Regions from separate parts of the Bacillus sp. PK3-037 genome, predicted to be linked through region 2. Evidence: a T-box and tRNA genes for the amino acid it is inferred to sense, from the RefSeq annotation. Region 2 holds a T-box; the other regions hold tRNA genes.
The links. The T-box of region 2 lies ahead of glyQ (glycine--tRNA ligase subunit alpha). A T-box ahead of a tRNA ligase gene usually reads a tRNA of that ligase, here a tRNA-Gly.

Region 1: it encodes a tRNA-Gly, which carries the amino acid that the T-box ahead of glyQ (glycine--tRNA ligase subunit alpha) is inferred to sense. The anticodon was not compared.
Region 3: it encodes a tRNA-Gly, which carries the amino acid that the T-box ahead of glyQ (glycine--tRNA ligase subunit alpha) is inferred to sense. The anticodon was not compared.

The regions. Positions count from the first base shown of each region.
Region 1 is NZ_CP096408.1:3,961,360-3,971,029, reverse strand. Features, by position in the region: gene salA (iron-sulfur carrier protein/transcriptional regulator SalA) at 1-447, shown strand, start outside; gene gerD (spore germination lipoprotein GerD) at 484-1,041, opposite strand; gene kbaA (KinB-signaling pathway activation protein) at 1,151-1,747, shown strand; gene pdaB (polysaccharide deacetylase family sporulation protein PdaB) at 1,749-2,513, opposite strand; rRNA gene M1D69_RS20340 (16S ribosomal RNA) at 2,866-4,415, shown strand; rRNA gene M1D69_RS20335 (23S ribosomal RNA) at 4,585-7,512, shown strand; rRNA gene rrf (5S ribosomal RNA) at 7,567-7,682, shown strand; tRNA gene M1D69_RS20325 (tRNA-Asn) at 7,728-7,802, shown strand; tRNA gene M1D69_RS20320 (tRNA-Thr) at 7,805-7,877, shown strand; tRNA gene M1D69_RS20315 (tRNA-Gly) at 7,942-8,016, shown strand; tRNA gene M1D69_RS20310 (tRNA-Arg) at 8,055-8,131, shown strand; tRNA gene M1D69_RS20305 (tRNA-Pro) at 8,155-8,231, shown strand; tRNA gene M1D69_RS20300 (tRNA-Ala) at 8,239-8,314, shown strand; rRNA gene M1D69_RS20295 (16S ribosomal RNA) at 8,490-9,670, shown strand, end outside.
Region 2 is NZ_CP096408.1:1,585,458-1,595,127, forward strand. Features, by position in the region: gene era (GTPase Era) at 1-330, shown strand, start outside; gene M1D69_RS08170 (YqzL family protein) at 474-617, shown strand; gene recO (DNA repair protein RecO) at 654-1,421, shown strand; T-box leader at 1,461-1,635, shown strand; gene glyQ (glycine--tRNA ligase subunit alpha) at 1,719-2,606, shown strand; gene glyS (glycine--tRNA ligase subunit beta) at 2,599-4,638, shown strand; gene ccpN (transcriptional regulator CcpN) at 4,772-5,410, shown strand; gene M1D69_RS08195 (pyruvate, water dikinase regulatory protein) at 5,436-6,248, shown strand; gene M1D69_RS08200 (YaiI/YqxD family protein) at 6,502-6,996, shown strand; gene dnaG (DNA primase) at 7,030-8,841, shown strand; gene rpoD (RNA polymerase sigma factor RpoD) at 9,041-9,670, shown strand, end outside.
Region 3 is NZ_CP096408.1:4,030,394-4,040,063, forward strand. Features, by position in the region: rRNA gene M1D69_RS20730 (23S ribosomal RNA) at 1-834, opposite strand, end outside; rRNA gene M1D69_RS20735 (16S ribosomal RNA) at 1,004-2,553, opposite strand; tRNA gene M1D69_RS20740 (tRNA-Ala) at 2,793-2,868, opposite strand; tRNA gene M1D69_RS20745 (tRNA-Pro) at 2,876-2,952, opposite strand; tRNA gene M1D69_RS20750 (tRNA-Arg) at 2,976-3,052, opposite strand; tRNA gene M1D69_RS20755 (tRNA-Leu) at 3,062-3,147, opposite strand; tRNA gene M1D69_RS20760 (tRNA-Gly) at 3,162-3,236, opposite strand; tRNA gene M1D69_RS20765 (tRNA-Leu) at 3,277-3,359, opposite strand; tRNA gene M1D69_RS20770 (tRNA-Lys) at 3,367-3,442, opposite strand; tRNA gene M1D69_RS20775 (tRNA-Thr) at 3,480-3,555, opposite strand; tRNA gene M1D69_RS20780 (tRNA-Val) at 3,559-3,634, opposite strand; rRNA gene rrf (5S ribosomal RNA) at 3,657-3,772, opposite strand; rRNA gene M1D69_RS20790 (23S ribosomal RNA) at 3,827-6,754, opposite strand; rRNA gene M1D69_RS20795 (16S ribosomal RNA) at 6,924-8,473, opposite strand; gene lysS (lysine--tRNA ligase) at 8,850-9,670, opposite strand, start outside.

The DNA of each region.
Region 1 (9,670 bases), 1.8 Mb from region 2:
TTCCACGAAGTAGAATGGGGAGAAGTAGACTATATCGTTCTCGATCTTCCGCCTGGAACAGGGGACGTCGCACTTGATGTACATACGATGCTTCCGAGCAGTAAAGAAATTATCGTATCAACGCCGCACCCGACTGCAGCCTTTGTTGCGGCCAGAGCGGGGTCTATGGCTATTAAAACAGATCATGAGGTCGTCGGCGTCATAGAGAACATGGCTTATTATGAAAGTGCAAAGACCGGGGAAAGAGAATATGTCTTTGGCAAAGGCGGCGGAGATAAACTTGCTGAGGAGCTTAAAGTGCCTTTGCTCGGCAGAATACCGTTGAAACAGCCTGATTGGGATAAAGATCAATTTGCTCCGTCTGTTTATGACGAAAGCCATCCAATCGGTGAAATATATCATGATATTGCAAAAAAAGTCGTTGAAAAAATGGAAGTGCAAATATAAAAAGGCGAACCGGGATTTTTTGATCCCGGCTTCCCTTTACTCACCTTCTTTAGCGGTTTCTGCTGCTGCTTTTTTCAGTTCATCTTCGAACTGTTTTTTGTAAAGCGGACTAGAAAGTGTTTCGGTAATTACTTGTTCTAAATAACTGCGGAATTCTTGGCTTTTTGCCAGTTCGCTGTATTTTTTATTCATTCCCGGGTCCTGCATAACACTCATCAGCATTTTCTGGTAATCCGGATCCTTCATTAGCTTTTTAATTACTTTTTCATGCTCTGTTTGAAGGGTTTTAGCAAAGCTTTCCGCAAATTCAGTGTCTTCAAAGATGTTTTTCCAAAAATCCGCACCTTTTTTAGAGGTGAGTGTTTTTTCTATTGTTTTTTTAATGGCATCCTGATCAATCACCAGTGCTTCATTCATCGCATCATCGTTTAATAATTCCTTAATTGCTTTCTTTCCATCATCTGTTTTTAATATATCAACAACCATTTTTTTGGTCTGATCATAATCCATATCCGCTGCTTGGTCTTTTGGAGCGCAAGCTGTTACAGATAATATCAAAAAACAGCCCATCAATAGCGTTTTGGCTTTTGACATGCTTAAGCTCCTTTCACATACTTATCTTACTTTTAATATGATTCATCCGGTTGGAATTATACATAACAAAATATCGCGATCTGCGATTTTTGAGGGGTTGAATAAAGAAATGAAAAGCCGTGGCTTAGTTCGTTTTTTCTTTTCTATTTTAGCTGTCGGAGCGGTTGTCACGAGTGTTGTGGGTTTTGCTTTAAAATGGGGGGGATATAAGGAGCTGTTTCTGAACTTTGAAGCGGGCCAGATTTTCTCTGTTTTATTTTGGTTTATCGGTGTCGGTATGATTTTTAGTGTCATCAGCCAAATGGGCTTTTTCGTGTTTTTAACAGTTCACCGGTTTGCACTCGAAATATTAAGATCTTCATCTTTATGGAATTTACTGCAGCTGTTTTTCATCCTGTTTGTCGCTTTTGATTTAATGTACGTGCGGTTTTTATTTTTCGGCGATAGAGGAGAGTCAATGGCTGGCTATGCTTGGCTGCCGTTATTTTTATTGATCTTCGGTTTGCTTACCGCGTATATAAAACAAAAGCAGTCCTCAAAGAAAACGTTTGTGTCATCTTTATTTTTAATGGTTGTGATCACTGCATTGGAATGGTTTCCTGCGCTCAGAGTAAATGATGAGGACTGGCTTTACTTGATGCTCTTTCCGTTAATGGCGTGTAATGCTTTTCAATTGCTGATGCTGCCGAAATTTGCAGCGAAATAATTTATTTTACTTCGGCGGATTTAGCATTTGTGTTTGCAATGAGATCTCCCACGTTGACATTCTTTAAACCTTTTTCTCTCATATGATGGATAATCTCAGGCAGAGCCTCTTCTGTTTGTTTAGCTGAGTCTGAGGCGTGTAAAAGAATAATGTCTCCTCCTGAAACTTGACGGTTTACATTATCGACGATTTTTTCAACGCCTGGATTCGTCCAGTCATGGGAGTTCACACTATAGTGAACGACTGTATAGTTATACTGCTTTGCGATTGATAGGACATTTTTATTGAACTGGCCGGTAGGAGGTCTTAATAGCCGTATGTCTTTGATTCCTAATTTTTCAAAGGCAGTCCGCGCACGGTTAATGTCCTTTTTTATTTCACTATCCTCTAGATTGGCGTAGTTTTTATAAGCATAACCCATACTCCCTATTTGATGGCCGTCCTTTACAATGCGAGCCACCGTGTCCGGGTGGCGCTCGGCCCAAGAAGCGGAAAGAAAAAACGTAGCGTTTTTGATACCGTTGGCTTTCAGGGTATTTAGAATAGGCTCAGCTTTTTCATCCCCCCAGCTGATATCAAAGGTAAGCGCAATGTCTTTTGAATCTGTTTCTCCTTTATAAATGGCTTTCGGTCCGCTATCAGTCGAAAATACAGGGAGCGGGACAGCTCTTTGGATATAAAAAAAGCTGGCTGCAGCAAATGCGGCGATCAGTATAATGATAAATTGTTTAACACGTTTTATGTGCCACACATAGAAGTGATTCACTGATGATGCCTCCTTATCTTGTCCATCATTCTTGTGTTACATCTTATGTGCCTGGCCAAACGAATATAACTGATAAAAAGTCTCTTTAAAACAGATTAAATTAGTTATTGACCATTTGATAATATCCGTGTTATATTATTATTCGTCGCTGATGAACAGCTGACAACAAATAAAAGCTTCATTAACACTTTAAAAAAGGTGTTGACTTAAAAGAAGCTGAATGTTATAGTAATAAAGCTGCTTCGTTAAGCGGCATAAATGATCTTTGAAAACTAAACAAGACAAAACGTACCTGTTAATTCAAGTTTTATTATAAAATCGCACAGCGATGTGCGTAGTCAGTCAAACTACTTTATCGGAGAGTTTGATCCTGGCTCAGGACGAACGCTGGCGGCGTGCCTAATACATGCAAGTCGAGCGGACAGATGGGAGCTTGCTCCCTGATGTTAGCGGCGGACGGGTGAGTAACACGTGGGTAACCTGCCTGTAAGACTGGGATAACTCCGGGAAACCGGGGCTAATACCGGATGCTTGTTTGAACCGCATGGTTCAAACATAAAAGGTGGCTTCGGCTACCACTTACAGATGGACCCGCGGCGCATTAGCTAGTTGGTGAGGTAACGGCTCACCAAGGCAACGATGCGTAGCCGACCTGAGAGGGTGATCGGCCACACTGGGACTGAGACACGGCCCAGACTCCTACGGGAGGCAGCAGTAGGGAATCTTCCGCAATGGACGAAAGTCTGACGGAGCAACGCCGCGTGAGTGATGAAGGTTTTCGGATCGTAAAGCTCTGTTGTTAGGGAAGAACAAGTACCGTTCGAATAGGGCGGTACCTTGACGGTACCTAACCAGAAAGCCACGGCTAACTACGTGCCAGCAGCCGCGGTAATACGTAGGTGGCAAGCGTTGTCCGGAATTATTGGGCGTAAAGGGCTCGCAGGCGGTTCCTTAAGTCTGATGTGAAAGCCCCCGGCTCAACCGGGGAGGGTCATTGGAAACTGGGGAACTTGAGTGCAGAAGAGGAGAGTGGAATTCCACGTGTAGCGGTGAAATGCGTAGAGATGTGGAGGAACACCAGTGGCGAAGGCGACTCTCTGGTCTGTAACTGACGCTGAGGAGCGAAAGCGTGGGGAGCGAACAGGATTAGATACCCTGGTAGTCCACGCCGTAAACGATGAGTGCTAAGTGTTAGGGGGTTTCCGCCCCTTAGTGCTGCAGCTAACGCATTAAGCACTCCGCCTGGGGAGTACGGTCGCAAGACTGAAACTCAAAGGAATTGACGGGGGCCCGCACAAGCGGTGGAGCATGTGGTTTAATTCGAAGCAACGCGAAGAACCTTACCAGGTCTTGACATCCTCTGACAATCCTAGAGATAGGACGTCCCCTTCGGGGGCAGAGTGACAGGTGGTGCATGGTTGTCGTCAGCTCGTGTCGTGAGATGTTGGGTTAAGTCCCGCAACGAGCGCAACCCTTGATCTTAGTTGCCAGCATTCAGTTGGGCACTCTAAGGTGACTGCCGGTGACAAACCGGAGGAAGGTGGGGATGACGTCAAATCATCATGCCCCTTATGACCTGGGCTACACACGTGCTACAATGGACAGAACAAAGGGCAGCGAAACCGCGAGGTTAAGCCAATCCCACAAATCTGTTCTCAGTTCGGATCGCAGTCTGCAACTCGACTGCGTGAAGCTGGAATCGCTAGTAATCGCGGATCAGCATGCCGCGGTGAATACGTTCCCGGGCCTTGTACACACCGCCCGTCACACCACGAGAGTTTGTAACACCCGAAGTCGGTGAGGTAACCTTTATGGAGCCAGCCGCCGAAGGTGGGACAGATGATTGGGGTGAAGTCGTAACAAGGTAGCCGTATCGGAAGGTGCGGCTGGATCACCTCCTTTCTAAGGATATTTACGGAATATAAGACCTTGGGTCTTATAAACAGAACGTTCCCTGTCTTGTTTAGTTTTGAAGGATCATTCCTTCGAAACGTGTTCTTTGAAAACTAGATAACAGTAGACATCACATTCAATTAGTAACACAAGATATCACATAGTGATTCTTTTTAACGGTTAAGTTAGAAAGGGCGCACGGTGGATGCCTTGGCACTAGGAGCCGATGAAGGACGGGACGAACACCGATATGCTTCGGGGAGCTGTAAGCAAGCTTTGATCCGGAGATTTCCGAATGGGGAAACCCACCACTCGTAATGGAGTGGTATCCATATCTGAATTCATAGGATATGAGAAGGCAGACCCGGGGAACTGAAACATCTAAGTACCCGGAGGAAGAGAAAGCAAATGCGATTCCCTGAGTAGCGGCGAGCGAAACGGGATTAGCCCAAACCAAGAGGCTTGCCTCTTGGGGTTGTAGGACACTCTATACGGAGTTACAAAGGAACGAGGTAGATGAAGAGGTCTGGAAAGGCCCGCCATAGGAGGTAACAGCCCTGTAGTCAAAACTTCGTTCTCTCCAGAGTGGATCCTGAGTACGGCGGAACACGTGAAATTCCGTCGGAATCCGGGAGGACCATCTCCCAAGGCTAAATACTCCCTAGTGACCGATAGTGAACCAGTACCGTGAGGGAAAGGTGAAAAGCACCCCGGAAGGGGAGTGAAAGAGATCCTGAAACCGTGTGCCTACAAGTAGTCAGAGCCCGTTAACGGGTGATGGCGTGCCTTTTGTAGAATGAACCGGCGAGTTACGATCCCGTGCAAGGTTAAGCAGAAGATGCGGAGCCGCAGCGAAAGCGAGTCTGAATAGGGCGCATGAGTACGTGGTCGTAGACCCGAAACCAGGTGATCTACCCATGTCCAGGGTGAAGTTCAGGTAACACTGAATGGAGGCCCGAACCCACGCACGTTGAAAAGTGCGGGGATGAGGTGTGGGTAGGGGTGAAATGCCAATCGAACCTGGAGATAGCTGGTTCTCTCCGAAATAGCTTTAGGGCTAGCCTCAAGGTAAGAGTCTTGGAGGTAGAGCACTGATTGGACTAGGGGCCCCTACCGGGTTACCGAATTCAGTCAAACTCCGAATGCCAATGACTTATCCTTGGGAGTCAGACTGCGAGTGATAAGATCCGTAGTCGAAAGGGAAACAGCCCAGACCGCCAGCTAAGGTCCCAAAGTATACGTTAAGTGGAAAAGGATGTGGAGTTGCTTAGACAACCAGGATGTTGGCTTAGAAGCAGCCACCATTTAAAGAGTGCGTAATAGCTCACTGGTCGAGTGACTCTGCGCCGAAAATGTACCGGGGCTAAACGTATCACCGAAGCTGCGGACTGTTCTTCGAACAGTGGTAGGAGAGCGTTCTAAGGGCTGTGAAGCCAGACCGGAAGGACTGGTGGAGCGCTTAGAAGTGAGAATGCCGGTATGAGTAGCGAAAGAGGGGTGAGAATCCCCTCCACCGAATGCCTAAGGTTTCCTGAGGAAGGCTCGTCCGCTCAGGGTTAGTCGGGACCTAAGCCGAGGCCGAAAGGCGTAGGCGATGGACAACAGGTTGATATTCCTGTACCACCTCCTCACCATTTGAGCAATGGGGGGACGCAGGAGGATAGGGTAAGCGCGGTATTGGATATCCGCGTCCAAGCAGTTAGGCTGGGAAATAGGCAAATCCGTTTCCCATAAGGCTGAGCTGTGATGGCGAGCGAAATATAGTAGCGAAGTTCCTGATTCCACACTGCCAAGAAAAGCCTCTAGCGAGGTGAGAGGTGCCCGTACCGCAAACCGACACAGGTAGGCGAGGAGAGAATCCTAAGGTGATCGAGAGAACTCTCGTTAAGGAACTCGGCAAAATGACCCCGTAACTTCGGGAGAAGGGGTGCTCTGTTAGGGTGCAAGCCCGAGAGAGCCGCAGTGAATAGGCCCAGGCGACTGTTTAGCAAAAACACAGGTCTCTGCGAAGCCGTAAGGCGAAGTATAGGGGCTGACGCCTGCCCGGTGCTGGAAGGTTAAGAGGAGCGCTTAGCGTAAGCGAAGGTGCGAATTGAAGCCCCAGTAAACGGCGGCCGTAACTATAACGGTCCTAAGGTAGCGAAATTCCTTGTCGGGTAAGTTCCGACCCGCACGAAAGGCGCAACGATCTGGGCACTGTCTCAACGAGAGACTCGGTGAAATTATAGTACCTGTGAAGATGCAGGTTACCCGCGACAGGACGGAAAGACCCCGTGGAGCTTTACTGCAGCCTGATATTGAATGTTGGTACAGCTTGTACAGGATAGGTAGGAGCCTTGGAAACCGGAGCGCCAGCTTCGGTGGAGGCATCGGTGGGATACTACCCTGGCTGTATTGACCTTCTAACCCGCCGCCCTTATCGGGCGGGGAGACAGTGTCAGGTGGGCAGTTTGACTGGGGCGGTCGCCTCCTAAAAGGTAACGGAGGCGCCCAAAGGTTCCCTCAGAATGGTTGGAAATCATTCGCAGAGTGTAAAGGCACAAGGGAGCTTGACTGCGAGACCTACAAGTCGAGCAGGGACGAAAGTCGGGCTTAGTGATCCGGTGGTTCCGCATGGAAGGGCCATCGCTCAACGGATAAAAGCTACCCCGGGGATAACAGGCTTATCTCCCCCAAGAGTCCACATCGACGGGGAGGTTTGGCACCTCGATGTCGGCTCATCGCATCCTGGGGCTGTAGTCGGTCCCAAGGGTTGGGCTGTTCGCCCATTAAAGCGGTACGCGAGCTGGGTTCAGAACGTCGTGAGACAGTTCGGTCCCTATCCGTCGCGGGCGCAGGAAATTTGAGAGGAGCTGTCCTTAGTACGAGAGGACCGGGATGGACGCACCGCTGGTGTACCAGTTGTTCTGCCAAGGGCATCGCTGGGTAGCTATGTGCGGACGGGATAAGTGCTGAAAGCATCTAAGCATGAAGCCCCCCTCAAGATGAGATTTCCCATTCCGCAAGGAAGTAAGATCCCTGAAAGATGATCAGGTTGATAGGTCTGAGGTGGAAGTGTGGCGACACATGGAGCTGACAGATACTAATCGATCGAGGACTTAACCTAATATCTAATGATGTCACACCTGTTATCTAGTTTTGAGAGAACACTCTCAAATTGTTTGGTGGCGATAGCGAAGAGGTCACACCCGTTCCCATGCCGAACACGGAAGTTAAGCTCTTCAGCGCCGATGGTAGTCGGGGGTTTCCCCCTGTGAGAGTAGGACGCCGCCAAGCAGTTTTATCTATTTCTACCATGTTTGTTTATGAAGCTTATATCATTCCGCAGTAGCTCAGTGGTAGAGCTATCGGCTGTTAACCGATCGGTCGTAGGTTCGAATCCTACCTGCGGAGCCATTGCTTCCATAGCTCAGCAGGTAGAGCACTTCCATGGTAAGGAAGAGGTCAGCGGTTCGAGCCCGCTTGGAAGCTTTATTTAAACGCATTACTCTTACCAAGGTTTCTCAAAAGGAGAAAGCTTTTTTTATTGCGATATGCGGAAGTAGTTCAGTGGTAGAACACCACCTTGCCAAGGTGGGGGTCGCGGGTTCGAATCCCGTCTTCCGCTCCATTTTTTCATCCCAACGGGATGTTGATACAAGTGAAAATGCGCCCGTAGCTCAATTGGATAGAGCGTTTGACTACGGATCAAAAGGTTAGGGGTTCGACTCCTCTCGGGCGCGCCATATATTTTATCAATATGGGAAATCGGGAAGTAGCTCAGCTTGGTAGAGCACATGGTTTGGGACCATGGGGTCGCAGGTTCGAATCCTGTCTTCCCGACCATTTTTATGGGGCCTTAGCTCAGCTGGGAGAGCGCCTGCTTTGCACGCAGGAGGTCAGCGGTTCGATCCCGCTAGGCTCCACCAAAAAAGATTTAAAAAAGTTGTTGACTTTGAGAAAGCGACGTTGTATACTAATAAAGTTGCTTTAACAAAGCGATAAACAAAATGATCTTTGAAAACTAAACAAGACAAAACGTACCTGTTAATTCAAGTTTTATTATAAAATCGCACAGCGATGTGCGTAGTCAGTCAAACTACTTTATCGGAGAGTTTGATCCTGGCTCAGGACGAACGCTGGCGGCGTGCCTAATACATGCAAGTCGAGCGGACAGATGGGAGCTTGCTCCCTGATGTTAGCGGCGGACGGGTGAGTAACACGTGGGTAACCTGCCTGTAAGACTGGGATAACTCCGGGAAACCGGGGCTAATACCGGATGCTTGTTTGAACCGCATGGTTCAAACATAAAAGGTGGCTTCGGCTACCACTTACAGATGGACCCGCGGCGCATTAGCTAGTTGGTGAGGTAACGGCTCACCAAGGCAACGATGCGTAGCCGACCTGAGAGGGTGATCGGCCACACTGGGACTGAGACACGGCCCAGACTCCTACGGGAGGCAGCAGTAGGGAATCTTCCGCAATGGACGAAAGTCTGACGGAGCAACGCCGCGTGAGTGATGAAGGTTTTCGGATCGTAAAGCTCTGTTGTTAGGGAAGAACAAGTACCGTTCGAATAGGGCGGTACCTTGACGGTACCTAACCAGAAAGCCACGGCTAACTACGTGCCAGCAGCCGCGGTAATACGTAGGTGGCAAGCGTTGTCCGGAATTATTGGGCGTAAAGGGCTCGCAGGCGGTTCCTTAAGTCTGATGTGAAAGCCCCCGGCTCAACCGGGGAGGGTCATTGGAAACTGGGGAACTTGAGTGCAGAAGAGGAGAGTGGAATTCCACGTGTAGCGGTGAAATGCGTAGAGATGTGGAGGAACACCAGTGGCGAAGGCGACTCTCTGGTCTGTAACTGACGCTGAGGAGCGAAAGCGTGGGGAGCGAACAGGATTAGATACCCTGGTAGTCCACGCCGTAAACGATGAGTGCTAAGTGTTAGGGGGTTTCCGCCCCTTAGTGCTGCAGCTAACGCATTAAGCACTCCGCCTGGGGAGTACGGTCGCAAGACTGAAACTCAAAGGAATTGACGGGGGCCCGCACAAGCGGTGGAGCATGTGGTTTAATTCGAAGCAACGCGAAGAACCTTACCAGGTCTTGACATCCTCTGACAATCCTAGAGATAGGACGTCCCCTTCGGGGGCAGAGTGACAGGTGGTGCATGGTTGTCGTCAGCTCGTGTCGTGAGATGTTGGGTTAAGTCCCGCAACGAGCGCAACCCTTGATCTTAGTTGCCAGCATTCAGTTGGGCACTCTAAGGTGACTGCCGGTGACAAACCG
Region 2 (9,670 bases):
ATTTCTGAGCTGATCAGGGAAAAGGTGCTGCATCTGACAAGGGAAGAGATCCCGCACAGCATTGCGGTAAGCATCGAATCGATTAAAGGGCAAGACAACGGATCCGTGCATGTGGCGGCAACAATTGTGGTCGAACGGGATTCTCAAAAAGGCATTGTCATCGGGAAAAAAGGCAGCCTGCTGAAAGAAGTCGGAAAAAGAGCGAGAGCGGATATCGAGGCCCTCTTAGGTTCCCGCGTCTATCTAGAATTGTGGGTAAAAGTGCAGAAAGACTGGCGTAACAAAATGTCCCAGCTTCGCGACTTCGGCTTTAAAGAGGATGAATATTAATCACTTGCTGTGTCATTATCTCACATGAACAGGGATACATTAGCAAATTTTGTTTAACATGAAATGGAGGACATCTGGTCAAGATAAAGGTAAGAATTTGGAGTTTAGGTAAGCTAGTTTAACTACAGAAAGGTGGGTTTCTTGTGTTGAATTTTACCTGGAACGTATTTTCTCAAACAGGAAATGTTGATACGTATCTTCTTTTTAAAGAACTGGAAAAAGAGAACATGGAAAGACCCGAAGAACTAGAAGATGAGCTAGCCCGATTTGATTTTCCAATTTTATAGACCTCTTGACCGCTCCTGTTTTAGGAAGGTGCGGAAATGCTGACAAAATGTGAAGGAATCGTTCTTCGTACCAATGATTACGGAGAGACGAATAAAATTGTTACTTTACTGACAAGAGAACACGGAAAAATAGGTGTGATGGCTAGAGGAGCCAAAAAACCGAACAGCCGTTTATCAGCAGTCAGCCAGCCCTTTTTGTATGGTTCATTCCTAATGCAGAAAACAACAGGCCTAGGAACCCTTCAGCAGGGTGAAATGATCCTCAGCATGAGAGGCATCAGAGAGGATTTGTTTTTAACTGCATATGCAGCTTTTATTGCTGAGCTCGTTGACAAAGGCACAGAAGAAAAAAAACCAAATCCCTATTTGTTTGAATTTATTTTAGAATCCTTTAAACAGCTTGACGAAGGAACAGACCCGGATGTTATTACCTTCATTGTTCAAATGAAGATGCTTGCTGTGATGGGACTGTATCCTGAGCTTAATCACTGTGTGCATTGTAAAAGCCAGGATGGGACATTTCATTTTTCTGTTCGCGATAACGGTTTTATTTGCCACCGCTGCTTTGACAAAGACCCTTACAAGGTGCCGATTAAACCGCAAACGGCAAGGCTTTTGAGACTGTTTTATTACTTCGACCTTTCAAGGATTGGCAATGTGTCTTTAAAGCAGGAAACGAAAAATGAATTAAAGCAAGTTATTGACTTGTACTACGAAGAATATTCAGGGGTTTATCTGAAATCGAAGCGTTTTTTAGATCAAATGGAGAGCATGAAACATCTTATGGGTGAAAACAAAAGTTGACATATGGCCCATCTTTTTATATGATCATTTATTATAAAATATGTTGCAGTGAGAGAAAGAAGTACTTGCGTTTACCTCATAAAAGCGACCTTAGGACGGTGTAAGCTAAGGATGAGCGCGCAACGAAAGGCATTCTTGAGCAATTTTAAAAAAGAGGCTGGGATTTTGTTCTCAGCAACTAGGGTGGAACCGCGGGAGAACTCTCGTCCCTATGTTTGCGGCTGGCAAGCATAGAGACGGGAGTTTTTTGGTTGCTGCCGCAGCAATTTTTATGAAAGAAAAGTGGAGGTGCTTGAAATGAATATTCAAGACATGATTCTAACCTTGCAGAAGCATTGGTCTAATGAAGGCTGTGTGCTCATGCAGGCATACGATGTAGAAAAAGGGGCCGGCACGATGAGCCCGTATACATTTTTGCGCAGTATCGGTCCTGAGCCGTGGAAAGTGGCTTACGTTGAGCCGTCAAGACGCCCAGCTGACGGCCGATACGGAGAAAACCCGAACAGACTCTATCAGCATCATCAATTTCAGGTCATCATTAAACCATCACCTGATAACATTCAAGAGTTGTATTTAGATTCTTTGCGCGCTCTCGGAATTGATCCGCTCGAGCATGACATCCGTTTTGTTGAGGACAACTGGGAGAATCCGTCTTTAGGCTGTGCGGGTCTTGGCTGGGAAGTATGGCTTGACGGAATGGAAATTACACAATTCACGTATTTCCAGCAGGTTGGAGGACTTGAGTGTAAACCTGTATCCGTGGAAATTACATACGGAATTGAGCGTCTGGCCTCTTATATTCAGGATAAAGAAAATGTATTTGATCTTGAGTGGACGTCAGGGTTTACTGTGAAAGATTTATTCATGATGGCTGAGTACGAGCATTCCGTTTATACATTTGAAACATCTGATGTTGATATGCTGTTCCAATTATTCAGCACGTATGAAAAAGAAGCGATCAAGCAAATGGATAACGGTCTTGTGCATCCCGCATATGACTACGTGCTTAAATGCTCGCACACATTCAATCTTCTTGACGCCAAAGGGGCAATCTCTGTTACAGAGCGGACAGGCTATATCGGAAGAGTGCGGAATTTAGCAAGAAAAGTCGCAAAAACCTATTATGAGGAACGAGAAAAACTAGGGTTCCCAATGCTTAAAGGGGAGGGTTCTTCTCATGAGTAAACAGGATTTACTTTTAGAGATCGGATTAGAGGAAATGCCGGCGCGCTTTTTGAATGAAAGCATGGTTCAGCTGGGCGAAAAGCTGACAGGCTGGCTTGCAGAAAAAAATATTGCACACGGTGAAGTGAAGCTTTTTAATACACCGAGACGCCTTGCTGTTTTCGTAAAGGGTGTAGCAGAAAAGCAGGATGATATAAAAGAAGAAGCAAAAGGGCCTGCAAAAAAAATCGCCCTTGATGCTGACGGCAACTGGACAAAAGCGGCGATTGGCTTTTCAAAAGGCCAAGGTGCCAGTGTGGAAGACTTGTACATGAAAGAAATAAAAGGCACGGAATATGTTTTTGTGCAAAAATTCCAAGCAGGACAAGAAACCAAAACGCTTCTGCCTGAACTGAACAGCTTAATCACAAGCCTCCATTTCCCGAAAAATATGAGATGGGGAAATGAAGATCTGCGTTATATCCGTCCGATTAAATGGATTGTCGCTTTATTTGGCCAGGATGTCATTCCGTTTGCGATTACAAATGTTGAGTCAGGCCGGACGACACAGGGGCACCGGTTCCTGGGGCATGAAGTGTCTATTGAATCACCTTCAAGTTATGAAGAACAGCTGAAAGAGCAGCATGTGATTGCTGATCCTAATGTCCGGAAACAAATGATTCAATCTCAGCTGGAAGCGATGGCTGCAAAAAACAGTTGGAGTATTCCGGTTGACGAGGACCTCCTTAATGAAGTCAATCATTTAGTAGAATATCCGACGGCTCTTTACGGCTCATTTGAATCTGAGTTTCTGTCCATCCCTGAGGAAGTTCTTGTCACGACAATGAAAGAGCATCAGCGCTATTTCCCTGTTAAAGACAAAAACGGAGATTTGCTGCCTTACTTTATTACAGTCCGTAACGGAAACAGCCACGCGATCGAAAATGTCGCGCGAGGCAATGAAAAAGTGCTGCGTGCTCGTTTGTCAGATGCTTCTTTCTTCTACAAGGAAGACCAGAAACTGAACATTGATGAAAATGTGAAGAAGCTTGAAAACATTGTGTTCCATGAAGAGCTTGGCTCTCTCGCTGATAAGGTAAGAAGAGTAACAGCGATCGCAGAGAAGCTTGCTGTCCGTCTTCAAGCTGATGAAGATACATTAAAACATGTGAAACGTGCTGCTGAAATTTCTAAATTTGACCTTGTGACACATATGATATATGAGTTCCCTGAGCTTCAAGGAATTATGGGTGAAAAGTATGCGAGAATGCTTGGCGAACATGATGCTGTAGCCGCGGCTGTCAACGAACACTATATGCCTAGATCTGCAGGCGGAGAAACGCCTTCCACTTTCACTGGGGCGGTAGTTGCCATGGCGGATAAGCTGGATACAATCGCATCCTTCTTCTCTATTGGCGTCATTCCGACTGGTTCACAGGATCCTTACGGCTTGCGCCGCCAAGCGAGCGGTATTGTCGCTATTCTGCTTGACCGGAACTGGGGCATTTCGTTTGAAGAGCTGCTGACTTTCGTACAAACCGAAAAAGAAACCGAACTGTTAGATTTCTTCACTCAGCGTCTAAAATACGTCTTAAATGCGGAGCAGATCAGACATGATGTAATTGATGCCGTGCTGGAAAGCTCTGAGCTTGAGCCGTATTCAGCGCTCCACAAAGCGCAAGTGCTGGAACAAAAATTGGGTGCGCCAGGCTTTAAGGAAACAGCAGAAGCTTTAGGCCGAGTGATCTCTATCAGCAAAAAAGGAGTTCGCGCGGAAATTCAGCCTGATTTGTTTGAAAATGAATACGAAGCGAAGCTATACGAAGCTTATCAAACTGCTAAACAAAATCTGCAGGAAAGCTTCAGCAAAAAGGATTATGAGGCGGCACTTTCTTCCCTTGCGGCCTTGAAGGAACCGATTGATGCTTATTTCGACCATACGATGGTTATTGCTGATAACGAGACATTAAAGGCAAACCGATTAGCGCAAATGGTAAGCTTGACGGATCAGATCAAGTCCTTTGCTAATATGAATGCCCTTATTGTAAAATAAAGAAAGAAAAGGCGGTTGCTGTGTGATCGGTAATCGTCTTTTCTCCATTTGAACGTTTTTTTGTTTGATTACAAAGCATTTACGTTATAATATGGTTTATTATTTCTTTACATAGATACGAAGTGAAAAGGCGGTGAGTACGATCGAACTAAATAAACGGCAAGAACATATTTTGCAGATTGTAAAAGAAAACGGACCGATTACAGGGGAGCATATTGCCGAACAGCTGAATTTAACGAGAGCAACGCTGCGTCCGGATTTAGCCATACTCACCATGTCAGGTTTCCTTGAGGCGCGCCCGAGAGTCGGTTATTTCTATACTGGAAAAACCGGCACGCAGCTTTTGGCAGATAAACTGAAAAAGCTTCAGGTGAAAGACTTTCAATCTATCCCCGTTGTGATTCACGAGAACGTTTCTGTATATGATGCGATTTGCACCATGTTTTTAGAAGATGTAGGTACTCTGTTTGTAGTGGACCGCGATGCTGTTTTAGTCGGAGTGCTTTCACGTAAGGATTTACTACGAGCCAGCATCGGCCAGCAGGAGCTTACTTCTGTCCCTGTGCACATTATTATGACTAGAATGCCGAATATTACAGTGTGCAGACGCGAGGATTATGTGATGGACATTGCAAAGCACTTAATTGAAAAACAAATCGATGCACTGCCTGTCATCAAAGATACCGATAAAGGATATGAAGTGATCGGCAGAGTGACGAAAACGAATATGACCAAAATACTTGTCAGTTTATCAGAAAATGAAATCCTATAAGAGCGCAGACTAACGGGGGGATAATATGAATAACCGCATCATCTATGTTGTATCGGATTCCGTCGGTGAAACGGCCGAATTGGTAGTTAAAGCTGCATTAAGCCAATTTAACGGATCAGCGGATGATACACATGTAAGAAGAATTCCTTATGTTGAAGACATTGGCACTATCAATGAAGTGATTACACTTGCAAAAGCAGATGGAGGCATTATCTGTTTTACACTTGTGGTGCCGGAAATAAGAGAATATTTGATTGCCGAAGCGGAAAAAGCAAATGTTTTATATTATGATATTATCGGCCCGTTAATTGATAAAATGGAAACAGCCTACGGTTTAACGGCGAAATATGAACCGGGACGGGTCCGCCAGCTTGATGAAGATTATTTCAAAAAGGTTGAAGCGATTGAATTTGCTGTTAAATACGATGATGGGCGTGACCCACGAGGCATTTTAAAAGCTGATATCGTTTTGATCGGTGTATCGAGAACCTCTAAAACACCGTTATCTCAATATCTTGCCCACAAGCGGCTGAAGGTTGCCAATGTTCCGATTGTTCCGGAGGTTGACCCGCCGGAAGAGCTCTTTCATGTTGACCCGAAAAAATGCATCGGCCTGAAGATCAGTCCGGATAAACTGAATCATATCAGAAAAGAACGGTTAAAATCGCTTGGCCTCAATGACAAGGCCATTTATGCAAATATCAACAGAATTAAAGAGGAACTGGACTATTTCGAAAAGATCGTGGATCGAATCGGCTGCCAGGTTGTAGATGTTTCAAATAAAGCAGTAGAAGAAACAGCAAATATTATCCATCATCTCAAAACGAAAAACATGTAACTCAGGACGCTCTATCCTGGGTTTTTGACTTTGCCAAAAGGGAATAATGAAAAACAATAGCATCTTTGTGAAGTTTGTATTATAATAAAAAATTGTGATAAAATGATTAATTTTAGGTTTAAGGTTAGTGTGATACGAATAAACTATTATGGGTAAGATGTCAAGAATTTCTCCCGGAAATTTTTCGACAAATTCATATACACCCGCATTTTTGCAGGGTGTGCGATTTTGCTTGCTTTTATGCAGGAGTTTAATGGAGGGATGGAGAATTACTCTTCTTAATGAAAAAGAAAAGACGATTTTTGTCGATGCTGATGCTTGTCCCGTAAAAGACGAAATTTTACAAACAGCATCCGATTATGAAGTTCAAGTTCTTTTTGTCGCTTCATTTGAACATTACCAGCTTTCCAGAAGTCAGGAAGAAAAATGGAAGTATGTTGATCCTCATAAAGAAGCTGCTGATTTATATATCGCAAATCATGTAAAACCGGGAGATGTCGTGGTGACGCAGGATATTGGTTTAGCATCCCTGCTTGTGAACAGGAATGTCACCGTCATGTCGGAGAGAGGGCGTCTTTACAAGGAAGATACGATTGATTTTGCCCTTGAAGGCCGTCATGTTTCCGGCAAACAAAGGAGAAAAGGCATATATGCCAAAGGGCCTAAAAAATTGAATCATGAAGATCGAGAACGATTTGTTACACTGCTGCAAAAAATCCTGTCGAACGATGAAGGGATTTTGCACTAAAACATCGAATAATGTACGACGGAGTGTTATAAGATGGGAAATCGGATACCAGATGAAATTGTAGACAAGGTGCAAAAGTCGGCAGATATCGTTGAAGTCATAGGTGATTATGTTCAATTAAAGAAGCAAGGCCGAAACTACTTTGGACTCTGTCCTTTTCATGGAGAAAGCACACCTTCGTTTTCCGTATCGCCAGACAAACAGATTTTTCATTGCTTCGGCTGCGGAGCGGGCGGCAATGTTTTCTCCTTTTTGAGGCAGATGGAGGGCTATTCGTTTGCTGAGTCGGTTTCCCACCTTGCGGACAAATACCACATTGATTTTCCAGATGATATAACGGTTCACACCGCAGTCCGGCCAGAATCCTCCGGAGAACAAAAAATGGCGGAGGCTCATGAGCTTCTGAAGAAATTTTACCATCATTTGTTAATAAATACAAAAGAAGGTCAAGAAGCGCTGGATTATTTGCTTGCAAGAGGGTTTACAAAAGAGCTGATTGATGAATTTCAGATCGGCTATGCTCTTGATTCTTGGGATTTCATAACAAAATTTCTCGTCAAGCGGGGCTTCAGTGAAACGCAAATGGAAAAAGCGGGTCTGCTAATCAGACGCGAAGACGGAAGCGGATATTTTGACCGGTTCAGAAACCGGATCATGTTTCCGATCCATGACCATCATGGAGCTGTTGTGGCTTTCTCAGGCCGAGCGCTTGGCAGCCAGCAGCCAAAATATATGAACAGTCCGGAAACGCCGCTTTTTCATAAAAGCAAGCTGCTTTATCATTTTCACAAGGCCCGGCTTCATATCAGAAAGCAGGAAAGAGCTGTCTTATTCGAGGGATTCGCTGATGTCATATCAGCGGTAAACTCAGGCGTAAAAGAGAGTATAGCGACGATGGGCACGTCTCTGACAGATGATCATGTAAAGATTCTGAGAAGAAACGTGGAGGAGATCATTCTTTGCTATGACTCTGATAAAGCCGGATATGAAGCCACCTTGAAAGCTGCAGAGCTTCTTCAGAAAAAAGATTGTAAAGTCAGAGTCGCAATGATCCCTGACGGATTGGATCCTGACGATTACATTAAACAGTACGGCGGAGAAAAATTCAAAAACGACATTGTCGATGCAAGCGTTACGGTAATGGCGTTTAAAATGCAATATTTCCGGAAAGGAAAGAACCTGGCCGATGAAGGCGATCGATTAGCTTACATTAAAGAAGTGCTTAAAGAAATCAGCGCGCTGTCAGGATCACTTGAACAGGAAGTCTATGTGAAACAGCTTGCTTCCGAATTTTCGATTTCCCAGGAGTCATTAACTGAGCAGCTGACTGTATTCGGCAGGCAAAACAAACCTGCTGACAGCAGCGGTGAAACGAAAACAAGAAGAGCGCATCTGACAACTAAGGCAAGGCAAAAACGGCTGCGCCCGGCGTATGAAAATGCAGAAAGGCTTTTACTGGCGCATATGCTTCGTGACAGGGGTGTCATAAAAAAAGTCATTGACCGGGTCGGGTTTGAATTTAATATTGATGAACACCGTGCTTTGGCCGCCTATCTGTACGCTTTTTATGAAGAGGGTGCCGAGCTGACGCCTCAGCATCTTATGGCCAGGGTGACGGATGATCATATAAGCCAGATACTGTCTGATATTTTAATGCTCCAGGTTAATCAAGAACTCAGCGAGGCCGAGTTATCAGATTATGTGAAAAAAGTGTTGAATCACAGAAAATGGTCAATGATAAAAGAAAAAGAGGCGGAAAGAGCCGAAGCCGAAAGGCAAAAAGATTTTTTGAGAGCGGCATCTCTGGCTCAAGAAATCGTTACTTTAAACCGATCTTTAAAATAACTAGGACAACTGATGAGGAGCTTTCATTGGCAATGATTCCTTGCGGAGGAGCAAATAGATCGCTTGACCTCATCATGAATTGTCATTTCATTATTCGCACATTGTTAAAGGCAGTTCACATAGAAAACGCCTGAATGGACCGAATAAGAATCATACCGCTTTTAGAATTCGTTGCAAGCTTTGGAAGGAGGGATCCATAATGGCTGATAAACAAACCCACGAAACTGAATTAACAATCGACCAAGTGAAAGAGCAATTAACCGAGTCTGGTAAAAAACGTGGCGTTTTGACATATGAAGAAATTGCTGAGCGTATGTCCAGCTTTGAGATTGAATCAGACCAAATGGATGAGTATTATGAATTTTTAGGTGAACAAGGTGTTGAATTAATTAGTGAGAATGAAGAAACGGAAGATCCTAATATTCAGCAGCTTGCCAAAGCCGAAGAAGAATTTGACCTTAATGACCTAAGTGTACCGCCTGGTGTCAAAATCAATGACCCAGTTCGTATGTATTTAAAGGAAATCGGCCGGGTTAACCTTCTTTCTGCAAAGGAAGAAATCGCCTATGCGCAAAAAATTGAAGAAGGTGATGAAGAATCCAAACGCAGATTGGCTGAAGCGAACCTGCGGCTTGTTGTCAGCATCGCCAAACGGTACGTCGGACGCGGAATGCTGTTCCTTGACCTGATCCAAGAAGGTAACATGGGTCTGATGAAAGCCGTTGAGAAATTTGATTATCGTAAGGGTTATAAATTCAGTACGTATGCTACGTGGTGGATCAGACAGGCGATTACACGCGCCATTGCCGATCAGGCGAGAACGATCAGG
Region 3 (9,670 bases), 1.7 Mb from region 2:
GGCATTTCACCCCTACCCACACCTCATCCCCGCACTTTTCAACGTGCGTGGGTTCGGGCCTCCATTCAGTGTTACCTGAACTTCACCCTGGACATGGGTAGATCACCTGGTTTCGGGTCTACGACCACGTACTCATGCGCCCTATTCAGACTCGCTTTCGCTGCGGCTCCGCATCTTCTGCTTAACCTTGCACGGGATCGTAACTCGCCGGTTCATTCTACAAAAGGCACGCCATCACCCATTAACGGGCTCTGACTACTTGTAGGCACACGGTTTCAGGATCTCTTTCACTCCCCTTCCGGGGTGCTTTTCACCTTTCCCTCACGGTACTGGTTCACTATCGGTCACTAGGGAGTATTTAGCCTTGGGAGATGGTCCTCCCGGATTCCGACGGAATTTCACGTGTTCCGCCGTACTCAGGATCCACTCTGGAGAGAACGAAGTTTTGACTACAGGGCTGTTACCTCCTATGGCGGGCCTTTCCAGACCTCTTCATCTACCTCGTTCCTTTGTAACTCCGTATAGAGTGTCCTACAACCCCAAGAGGCAAGCCTCTTGGTTTGGGCTAATCCCGTTTCGCTCGCCGCTACTCAGGGAATCGCATTTGCTTTCTCTTCCTCCGGGTACTTAGATGTTTCAGTTCCCCGGGTCTGCCTTCTCATACCCTATGAATTCAGATATGGATACCACTCCATTACGAGTGGTGGGTTTCCCCATTCGGAAATCTCCGGATCAAAGCTTGCTTACAGCTCCCCGAAGCATATCGGTGTTCGTCCCGTCCTTCATCGGCTCCTAGTGCCAAGGCATCCACCGTGCGCCCTTTCTAACTTAACCGTTAAAAAGAATCACTATGTGATATCTTGTGTTACTAATTGAATGTGATGTCTACTGTTATCTAGTTTTCAAAGAACACGTTTCGAAGGAATGATCCTTCAAAACTAAACAAGACAGGGAACGTTCTGTTTATAAGACCCAAGGTCTTATATTCCGTAAATATCCTTAGAAAGGAGGTGATCCAGCCGCACCTTCCGATACGGCTACCTTGTTACGACTTCACCCCAATCATCTGTCCCACCTTCGGCGGCTGGCTCCATAAAGGTTACCTCACCGACTTCGGGTGTTACAAACTCTCGTGGTGTGACGGGCGGTGTGTACAAGGCCCGGGAACGTATTCACCGCGGCATGCTGATCCGCGATTACTAGCGATTCCAGCTTCACGCAGTCGAGTTGCAGACTGCGATCCGAACTGAGAACAGATTTGTGGGATTGGCTTAACCTCGCGGTTTCGCTGCCCTTTGTTCTGTCCATTGTAGCACGTGTGTAGCCCAGGTCATAAGGGGCATGATGATTTGACGTCATCCCCACCTTCCTCCGGTTTGTCACCGGCAGTCACCTTAGAGTGCCCAACTGAATGCTGGCAACTAAGATCAAGGGTTGCGCTCGTTGCGGGACTTAACCCAACATCTCACGACACGAGCTGACGACAACCATGCACCACCTGTCACTCTGCCCCCGAAGGGGACGTCCTATCTCTAGGATTGTCAGAGGATGTCAAGACCTGGTAAGGTTCTTCGCGTTGCTTCGAATTAAACCACATGCTCCACCGCTTGTGCGGGCCCCCGTCAATTCCTTTGAGTTTCAGTCTTGCGACCGTACTCCCCAGGCGGAGTGCTTAATGCGTTAGCTGCAGCACTAAGGGGCGGAAACCCCCTAACACTTAGCACTCATCGTTTACGGCGTGGACTACCAGGGTATCTAATCCTGTTCGCTCCCCACGCTTTCGCTCCTCAGCGTCAGTTACAGACCAGAGAGTCGCCTTCGCCACTGGTGTTCCTCCACATCTCTACGCATTTCACCGCTACACGTGGAATTCCACTCTCCTCTTCTGCACTCAAGTTCCCCAGTTTCCAATGACCCTCCCCGGTTGAGCCGGGGGCTTTCACATCAGACTTAAGGAACCGCCTGCGAGCCCTTTACGCCCAATAATTCCGGACAACGCTTGCCACCTACGTATTACCGCGGCTGCTGGCACGTAGTTAGCCGTGGCTTTCTGGTTAGGTACCGTCAAGGTACCGCCCTATTCGAACGGTACTTGTTCTTCCCTAACAACAGAGCTTTACGATCCGAAAACCTTCATCACTCACGCGGCGTTGCTCCGTCAGACTTTCGTCCATTGCGGAAGATTCCCTACTGCTGCCTCCCGTAGGAGTCTGGGCCGTGTCTCAGTCCCAGTGTGGCCGATCACCCTCTCAGGTCGGCTACGCATCGTTGCCTTGGTGAGCCGTTACCTCACCAACTAGCTAATGCGCCGCGGGTCCATCTGTAAGTGGTAGCCGAAGCCACCTTTTATGTTTGAACCATGCGGTTCAAACAAACATCCGGTATTAGCCCCGGTTTCCCGGAGTTATCCCAGTCTTACAGGCAGGTTACCCACGTGTTACTCACCCGTCCGCCGCTAACATCAGGGAGCAAGCTCCCATCTGTCCGCTCGACTTGCATGTATTAGGCACGCCGCCAGCGTTCGTCCTGAGCCAGGATCAAACTCTCCGATGAATGGATCGCAGATTAAGTTCACCACATCCTGTGGCAACATCTGCGTGATCTGCATCGTGCAGACCTCAGTTTGACTGACTACGCACATCGCTGTGCGATTTTATAATAAAACTTGAATTAACAGGTACGTTTTGTCTTGTTTAGTTTTCAAAGATCATTTTGTTTATCGCTTTGTTAAAGCAACTTTATTAGTATACAACGTCGCTTTCTCAAAGTCAACAACTTTTTTAAATCTTTTTTGGTGGAGCCTAGCGGGATCGAACCGCTGACCTCCTGCGTGCAAAGCAGGCGCTCTCCCAGCTGAGCTAAGGCCCCATAAAAATGGTCGGGAAGACAGGATTCGAACCTGCGACCCCATGGTCCCAAACCATGTGCTCTACCAAGCTGAGCTACTTCCCGATTTCCCATATTGATAAAATATATGGCGCGCCCGAGAGGAGTCGAACCCCTAACCTTTTGATCCGTAGTCAAACGCTCTATCCAATTGAGCTACGGGCGCAAATTATAATGCCGAGGGCCGGACTTGAACCGGCACGGTAGTCACCTACCGCAGGATTTTAAGTCCTGTGTGTCTGCCAATTCCACCACCCCGGCGTGGATAGTATAGTTGGAGCGGAAGACGGGATTCGAACCCGCGACCCCCACCTTGGCAAGGTGGTGTTCTACCACTGAACTACTTCCGCATACAGGCTGTCCAGTTTTTATAACTGTCATCCTGTATAATGCGGGTGAAGGGACTTGAACCCCCACGTCATAAAGACACTAGATCCTAAGTCTAGCGCGTCTGCCAATTCCGCCACACCCGCTTAAAAATGGTGAGCCATGAAGGACTCGAACCTTCGACCCTCTGATTAAAAGTCAGATGCTCTACCAACTGAGCTAATGGCTCTTCTTACAAGAGACTTGAATATTATATCATATAAAAGTGGTGCCGGCAAGAGGACTTGAACCCCCAACCTACTGATTACAAGTCAGTTGCTCTACCAATTGAGCTACACCGGCAAATGGTGGAGGATGACGGGCTCGAACCGCCGACCCTCTGCTTGTAAGGCAGATGCTCTCCCAGCTGAGCTAATCCTCCATAATTGCACTAACGTGCAATTGCTTGGCGGCGTCCTACTCTCACAGGGGGAAACCCCCGACTACCATCGGCGCTGAAGAGCTTAACTTCCGTGTTCGGCATGGGAACGGGTGTGACCTCTTCGCTATCGCCACCAAACAATTTGAGAGTGTTCTCTCAAAACTAGATAACAGGTGTGACATCATTAGATATTAGGTTAAGTCCTCGATCGATTAGTATCTGTCAGCTCCATGTGTCGCCACACTTCCACCTCAGACCTATCAACCTGATCATCTTTCAGGGATCTTACTTCCTTGCGGAATGGGAAATCTCATCTTGAGGGGGGCTTCATGCTTAGATGCTTTCAGCACTTATCCCGTCCGCACATAGCTACCCAGCGATGCCCTTGGCAGAACAACTGGTACACCAGCGGTGCGTCCATCCCGGTCCTCTCGTACTAAGGACAGCTCCTCTCAAATTTCCTGCGCCCGCGACGGATAGGGACCGAACTGTCTCACGACGTTCTGAACCCAGCTCGCGTACCGCTTTAATGGGCGAACAGCCCAACCCTTGGGACCGACTACAGCCCCAGGATGCGATGAGCCGACATCGAGGTGCCAAACCTCCCCGTCGATGTGGACTCTTGGGGGAGATAAGCCTGTTATCCCCGGGGTAGCTTTTATCCGTTGAGCGATGGCCCTTCCATGCGGAACCACCGGATCACTAAGCCCGACTTTCGTCCCTGCTCGACTTGTAGGTCTCGCAGTCAAGCTCCCTTGTGCCTTTACACTCTGCGAATGATTTCCAACCATTCTGAGGGAACCTTTGGGCGCCTCCGTTACCTTTTAGGAGGCGACCGCCCCAGTCAAACTGCCCACCTGACACTGTCTCCCCGCCCGATAAGGGCGGCGGGTTAGAAGGTCAATACAGCCAGGGTAGTATCCCACCGATGCCTCCACCGAAGCTGGCGCTCCGGTTTCCAAGGCTCCTACCTATCCTGTACAAGCTGTACCAACATTCAATATCAGGCTGCAGTAAAGCTCCACGGGGTCTTTCCGTCCTGTCGCGGGTAACCTGCATCTTCACAGGTACTATAATTTCACCGAGTCTCTCGTTGAGACAGTGCCCAGATCGTTGCGCCTTTCGTGCGGGTCGGAACTTACCCGACAAGGAATTTCGCTACCTTAGGACCGTTATAGTTACGGCCGCCGTTTACTGGGGCTTCAATTCGCACCTTCGCTTACGCTAAGCGCTCCTCTTAACCTTCCAGCACCGGGCAGGCGTCAGCCCCTATACTTCGCCTTACGGCTTCGCAGAGACCTGTGTTTTTGCTAAACAGTCGCCTGGGCCTATTCACTGCGGCTCTCTCGGGCTTGCACCCTAACAGAGCACCCCTTCTCCCGAAGTTACGGGGTCATTTTGCCGAGTTCCTTAACGAGAGTTCTCTCGATCACCTTAGGATTCTCTCCTCGCCTACCTGTGTCGGTTTGCGGTACGGGCACCTCTCACCTCGCTAGAGGCTTTTCTTGGCAGTGTGGAATCAGGAACTTCGCTACTATATTTCGCTCGCCATCACAGCTCAGCCTTATGGGAAACGGATTTGCCTATTTCCCAGCCTAACTGCTTGGACGCGGATATCCAATACCGCGCTTACCCTATCCTCCTGCGTCCCCCCATTGCTCAAATGGTGAGGAGGTGGTACAGGAATATCAACCTGTTGTCCATCGCCTACGCCTTTCGGCCTCGGCTTAGGTCCCGACTAACCCTGAGCGGACGAGCCTTCCTCAGGAAACCTTAGGCATTCGGTGGAGGGGATTCTCACCCCTCTTTCGCTACTCATACCGGCATTCTCACTTCTAAGCGCTCCACCAGTCCTTCCGGTCTGGCTTCACAGCCCTTAGAACGCTCTCCTACCACTGTTCGAAGAACAGTCCGCAGCTTCGGTGATACGTTTAGCCCCGGTACATTTTCGGCGCAGAGTCACTCGACCAGTGAGCTATTACGCACTCTTTAAATGGTGGCTGCTTCTAAGCCAACATCCTGGTTGTCTAAGCAACTCCACATCCTTTTCCACTTAACGTATACTTTGGGACCTTAGCTGGCGGTCTGGGCTGTTTCCCTTTCGACTACGGATCTTATCACTCGCAGTCTGACTCCCAAGGATAAGTCATTGGCATTCGGAGTTTGACTGAATTCGGTAACCCGGTAGGGGCCCCTAGTCCAATCAGTGCTCTACCTCCAAGACTCTTACCTTGAGGCTAGCCCTAAAGCTATTTCGGAGAGAACCAGCTATCTCCAGGTTCGATTGGCATTTCACCCCTACCCACACCTCATCCCCGCACTTTTCAACGTGCGTGGGTTCGGGCCTCCATTCAGTGTTACCTGAACTTCACCCTGGACATGGGTAGATCACCTGGTTTCGGGTCTACGACCACGTACTCATGCGCCCTATTCAGACTCGCTTTCGCTGCGGCTCCGCATCTTCTGCTTAACCTTGCACGGGATCGTAACTCGCCGGTTCATTCTACAAAAGGCACGCCATCACCCATTAACGGGCTCTGACTACTTGTAGGCACACGGTTTCAGGATCTCTTTCACTCCCCTTCCGGGGTGCTTTTCACCTTTCCCTCACGGTACTGGTTCACTATCGGTCACTAGGGAGTATTTAGCCTTGGGAGATGGTCCTCCCGGATTCCGACGGAATTTCACGTGTTCCGCCGTACTCAGGATCCACTCTGGAGAGAACGAAGTTTTGACTACAGGGCTGTTACCTCCTATGGCGGGCCTTTCCAGACCTCTTCATCTACCTCGTTCCTTTGTAACTCCGTATAGAGTGTCCTACAACCCCAAGAGGCAAGCCTCTTGGTTTGGGCTAATCCCGTTTCGCTCGCCGCTACTCAGGGAATCGCATTTGCTTTCTCTTCCTCCGGGTACTTAGATGTTTCAGTTCCCCGGGTCTGCCTTCTCATACCCTATGAATTCAGATATGGATACCACTCCATTACGAGTGGTGGGTTTCCCCATTCGGAAATCTCCGGATCAAAGCTTGCTTACAGCTCCCCGAAGCATATCGGTGTTCGTCCCGTCCTTCATCGGCTCCTAGTGCCAAGGCATCCACCGTGCGCCCTTTCTAACTTAACCGTTAAAAAGAATCACTATGTGATATCTTGTGTTACTAATTGAATGTGATGTCTACTGTTATCTAGTTTTCAAAGAACACGTTTCGAAGGAATGATCCTTCAAAACTAAACAAGACAGGGAACGTTCTGTTTATAAGACCCAAGGTCTTATATTCCGTAAATATCCTTAGAAAGGAGGTGATCCAGCCGCACCTTCCGATACGGCTACCTTGTTACGACTTCACCCCAATCATCTGTCCCACCTTCGGCGGCTGGCTCCATAAAGGTTACCTCACCGACTTCGGGTGTTACAAACTCTCGTGGTGTGACGGGCGGTGTGTACAAGGCCCGGGAACGTATTCACCGCGGCATGCTGATCCGCGATTACTAGCGATTCCAGCTTCACGCAGTCGAGTTGCAGACTGCGATCCGAACTGAGAACAGATTTGTGGGATTGGCTTAACCTCGCGGTTTCGCTGCCCTTTGTTCTGTCCATTGTAGCACGTGTGTAGCCCAGGTCATAAGGGGCATGATGATTTGACGTCATCCCCACCTTCCTCCGGTTTGTCACCGGCAGTCACCTTAGAGTGCCCAACTGAATGCTGGCAACTAAGATCAAGGGTTGCGCTCGTTGCGGGACTTAACCCAACATCTCACGACACGAGCTGACGACAACCATGCACCACCTGTCACTCTGCCCCCGAAGGGGACGTCCTATCTCTAGGATTGTCAGAGGATGTCAAGACCTGGTAAGGTTCTTCGCGTTGCTTCGAATTAAACCACATGCTCCACCGCTTGTGCGGGCCCCCGTCAATTCCTTTGAGTTTCAGTCTTGCGACCGTACTCCCCAGGCGGAGTGCTTAATGCGTTAGCTGCAGCACTAAGGGGCGGAAACCCCCTAACACTTAGCACTCATCGTTTACGGCGTGGACTACCAGGGTATCTAATCCTGTTCGCTCCCCACGCTTTCGCTCCTCAGCGTCAGTTACAGACCAGAGAGTCGCCTTCGCCACTGGTGTTCCTCCACATCTCTACGCATTTCACCGCTACACGTGGAATTCCACTCTCCTCTTCTGCACTCAAGTTCCCCAGTTTCCAATGACCCTCCCCGGTTGAGCCGGGGGCTTTCACATCAGACTTAAGGAACCGCCTGCGAGCCCTTTACGCCCAATAATTCCGGACAACGCTTGCCACCTACGTATTACCGCGGCTGCTGGCACGTAGTTAGCCGTGGCTTTCTGGTTAGGTACCGTCAAGGTACCGCCCTATTCGAACGGTACTTGTTCTTCCCTAACAACAGAGCTTTACGATCCGAAAACCTTCATCACTCACGCGGCGTTGCTCCGTCAGACTTTCGTCCATTGCGGAAGATTCCCTACTGCTGCCTCCCGTAGGAGTCTGGGCCGTGTCTCAGTCCCAGTGTGGCCGATCACCCTCTCAGGTCGGCTACGCATCGTTGCCTTGGTGAGCCGTTACCTCACCAACTAGCTAATGCGCCGCGGGTCCATCTGTAAGTGGTAGCCGAAGCCACCTTTTATGTTTGAACCATGCGGTTCAAACAAACATCCGGTATTAGCCCCGGTTTCCCGGAGTTATCCCAGTCTTACAGGCAGGTTACCCACGTGTTACTCACCCGTCCGCCGCTAACATCAGGGAGCAAGCTCCCATCTGTCCGCTCGACTTGCATGTATTAGGCACGCCGCCAGCGTTCGTCCTGAGCCAGGATCAAACTCTCCGATAAATGGATCGCAGATTAAGTTCGTCACATCCTGTGACAACATCTGCGTGACCTGCATCGTGCAGGCCTTAGTTTGACTGACTACGCACATCGCTGTGCGATTTTATAATAAAACTTGAATTAACAGGTACGTTTTGTCTTGTTTAGTTTTCAAAGATCATTTTGTCACTTCGTTTAAGCGACTTTATTATTATAACTCGTTGACTCATTGAAGTCAATAACTTTTTTTGAAGTTATTTTTTTGTCATCGCCTTGTTTAGCGGCAACGAATAATAATATACCACCTTGTAAATAATAGTGCAATAGTTTTTTGAAGAAAAACCTAAGGAATTATAAAAGAGCGTCATCCTTCTATTAGAAAGGTTGACGCTCTTTTATATTAGCGCTGTCTCATTTGCGGGAATAACAGTACATCTCGGATCGAAGGAGCATTCGTAAGCAGCATGACCAGGCGATCGATCCCGATGCCTAAGCCTCCTGTTGGCGGCATGCCATACTCGAGGGCTTCAACGAAGTCTTCATCCATTAAATGAGCTTCATCATTACCCTCTTCTCGTTCTTTTAATTGAGCTTCAAAGCGTTCTCTTTGATCAATAGGATCATTTAGCTCTGTGAAGGCATTTGCATGCTCACGGCCTACGATAAACAGTTCAAAACGGTCTGTGAAGCGCGGATCCTCTGGATTTTTCTTAGCAAGAGGAGAAATTTCTACTGGATGTCCATAAATAAACGTTGGCTGGATAAGCGTTTCCTCGATTTTTTGTTCGAAGAATTCGTTGATAATATGGCCCACTGTCATAGAGTCTTTAATCTCTACACCATGCTCTTTTGCATATTCACGGGCTTGCTCAACAGTTACATCTTCCCAGAAGTCAACGCCTGTCGCTTCTTTGACTGCGTCAACCATATGGATTCTTTTCCACTCAGGTTTCAGTTCGATTTGCTCTTCCCCATATTGGATTGTCGTCGTGCCAAGCACCTCTTGCGCGATATGAGCGACAAGGTTTTCAGTTAAGCTCATGATATCTTTATAGTCAGCATACGCTTCATATAATTCAATCATTGTAAATTCAGGGTTATGGCGTGTAGAGACGCCTTCATTACGGAAAACACGGCCGATTTCATATACTTTTTCTAAACCGCCGACAATCAAGCGTTTCAGATGCAGTTCAATCGCAATACGCATGTAGAGCGGAATAT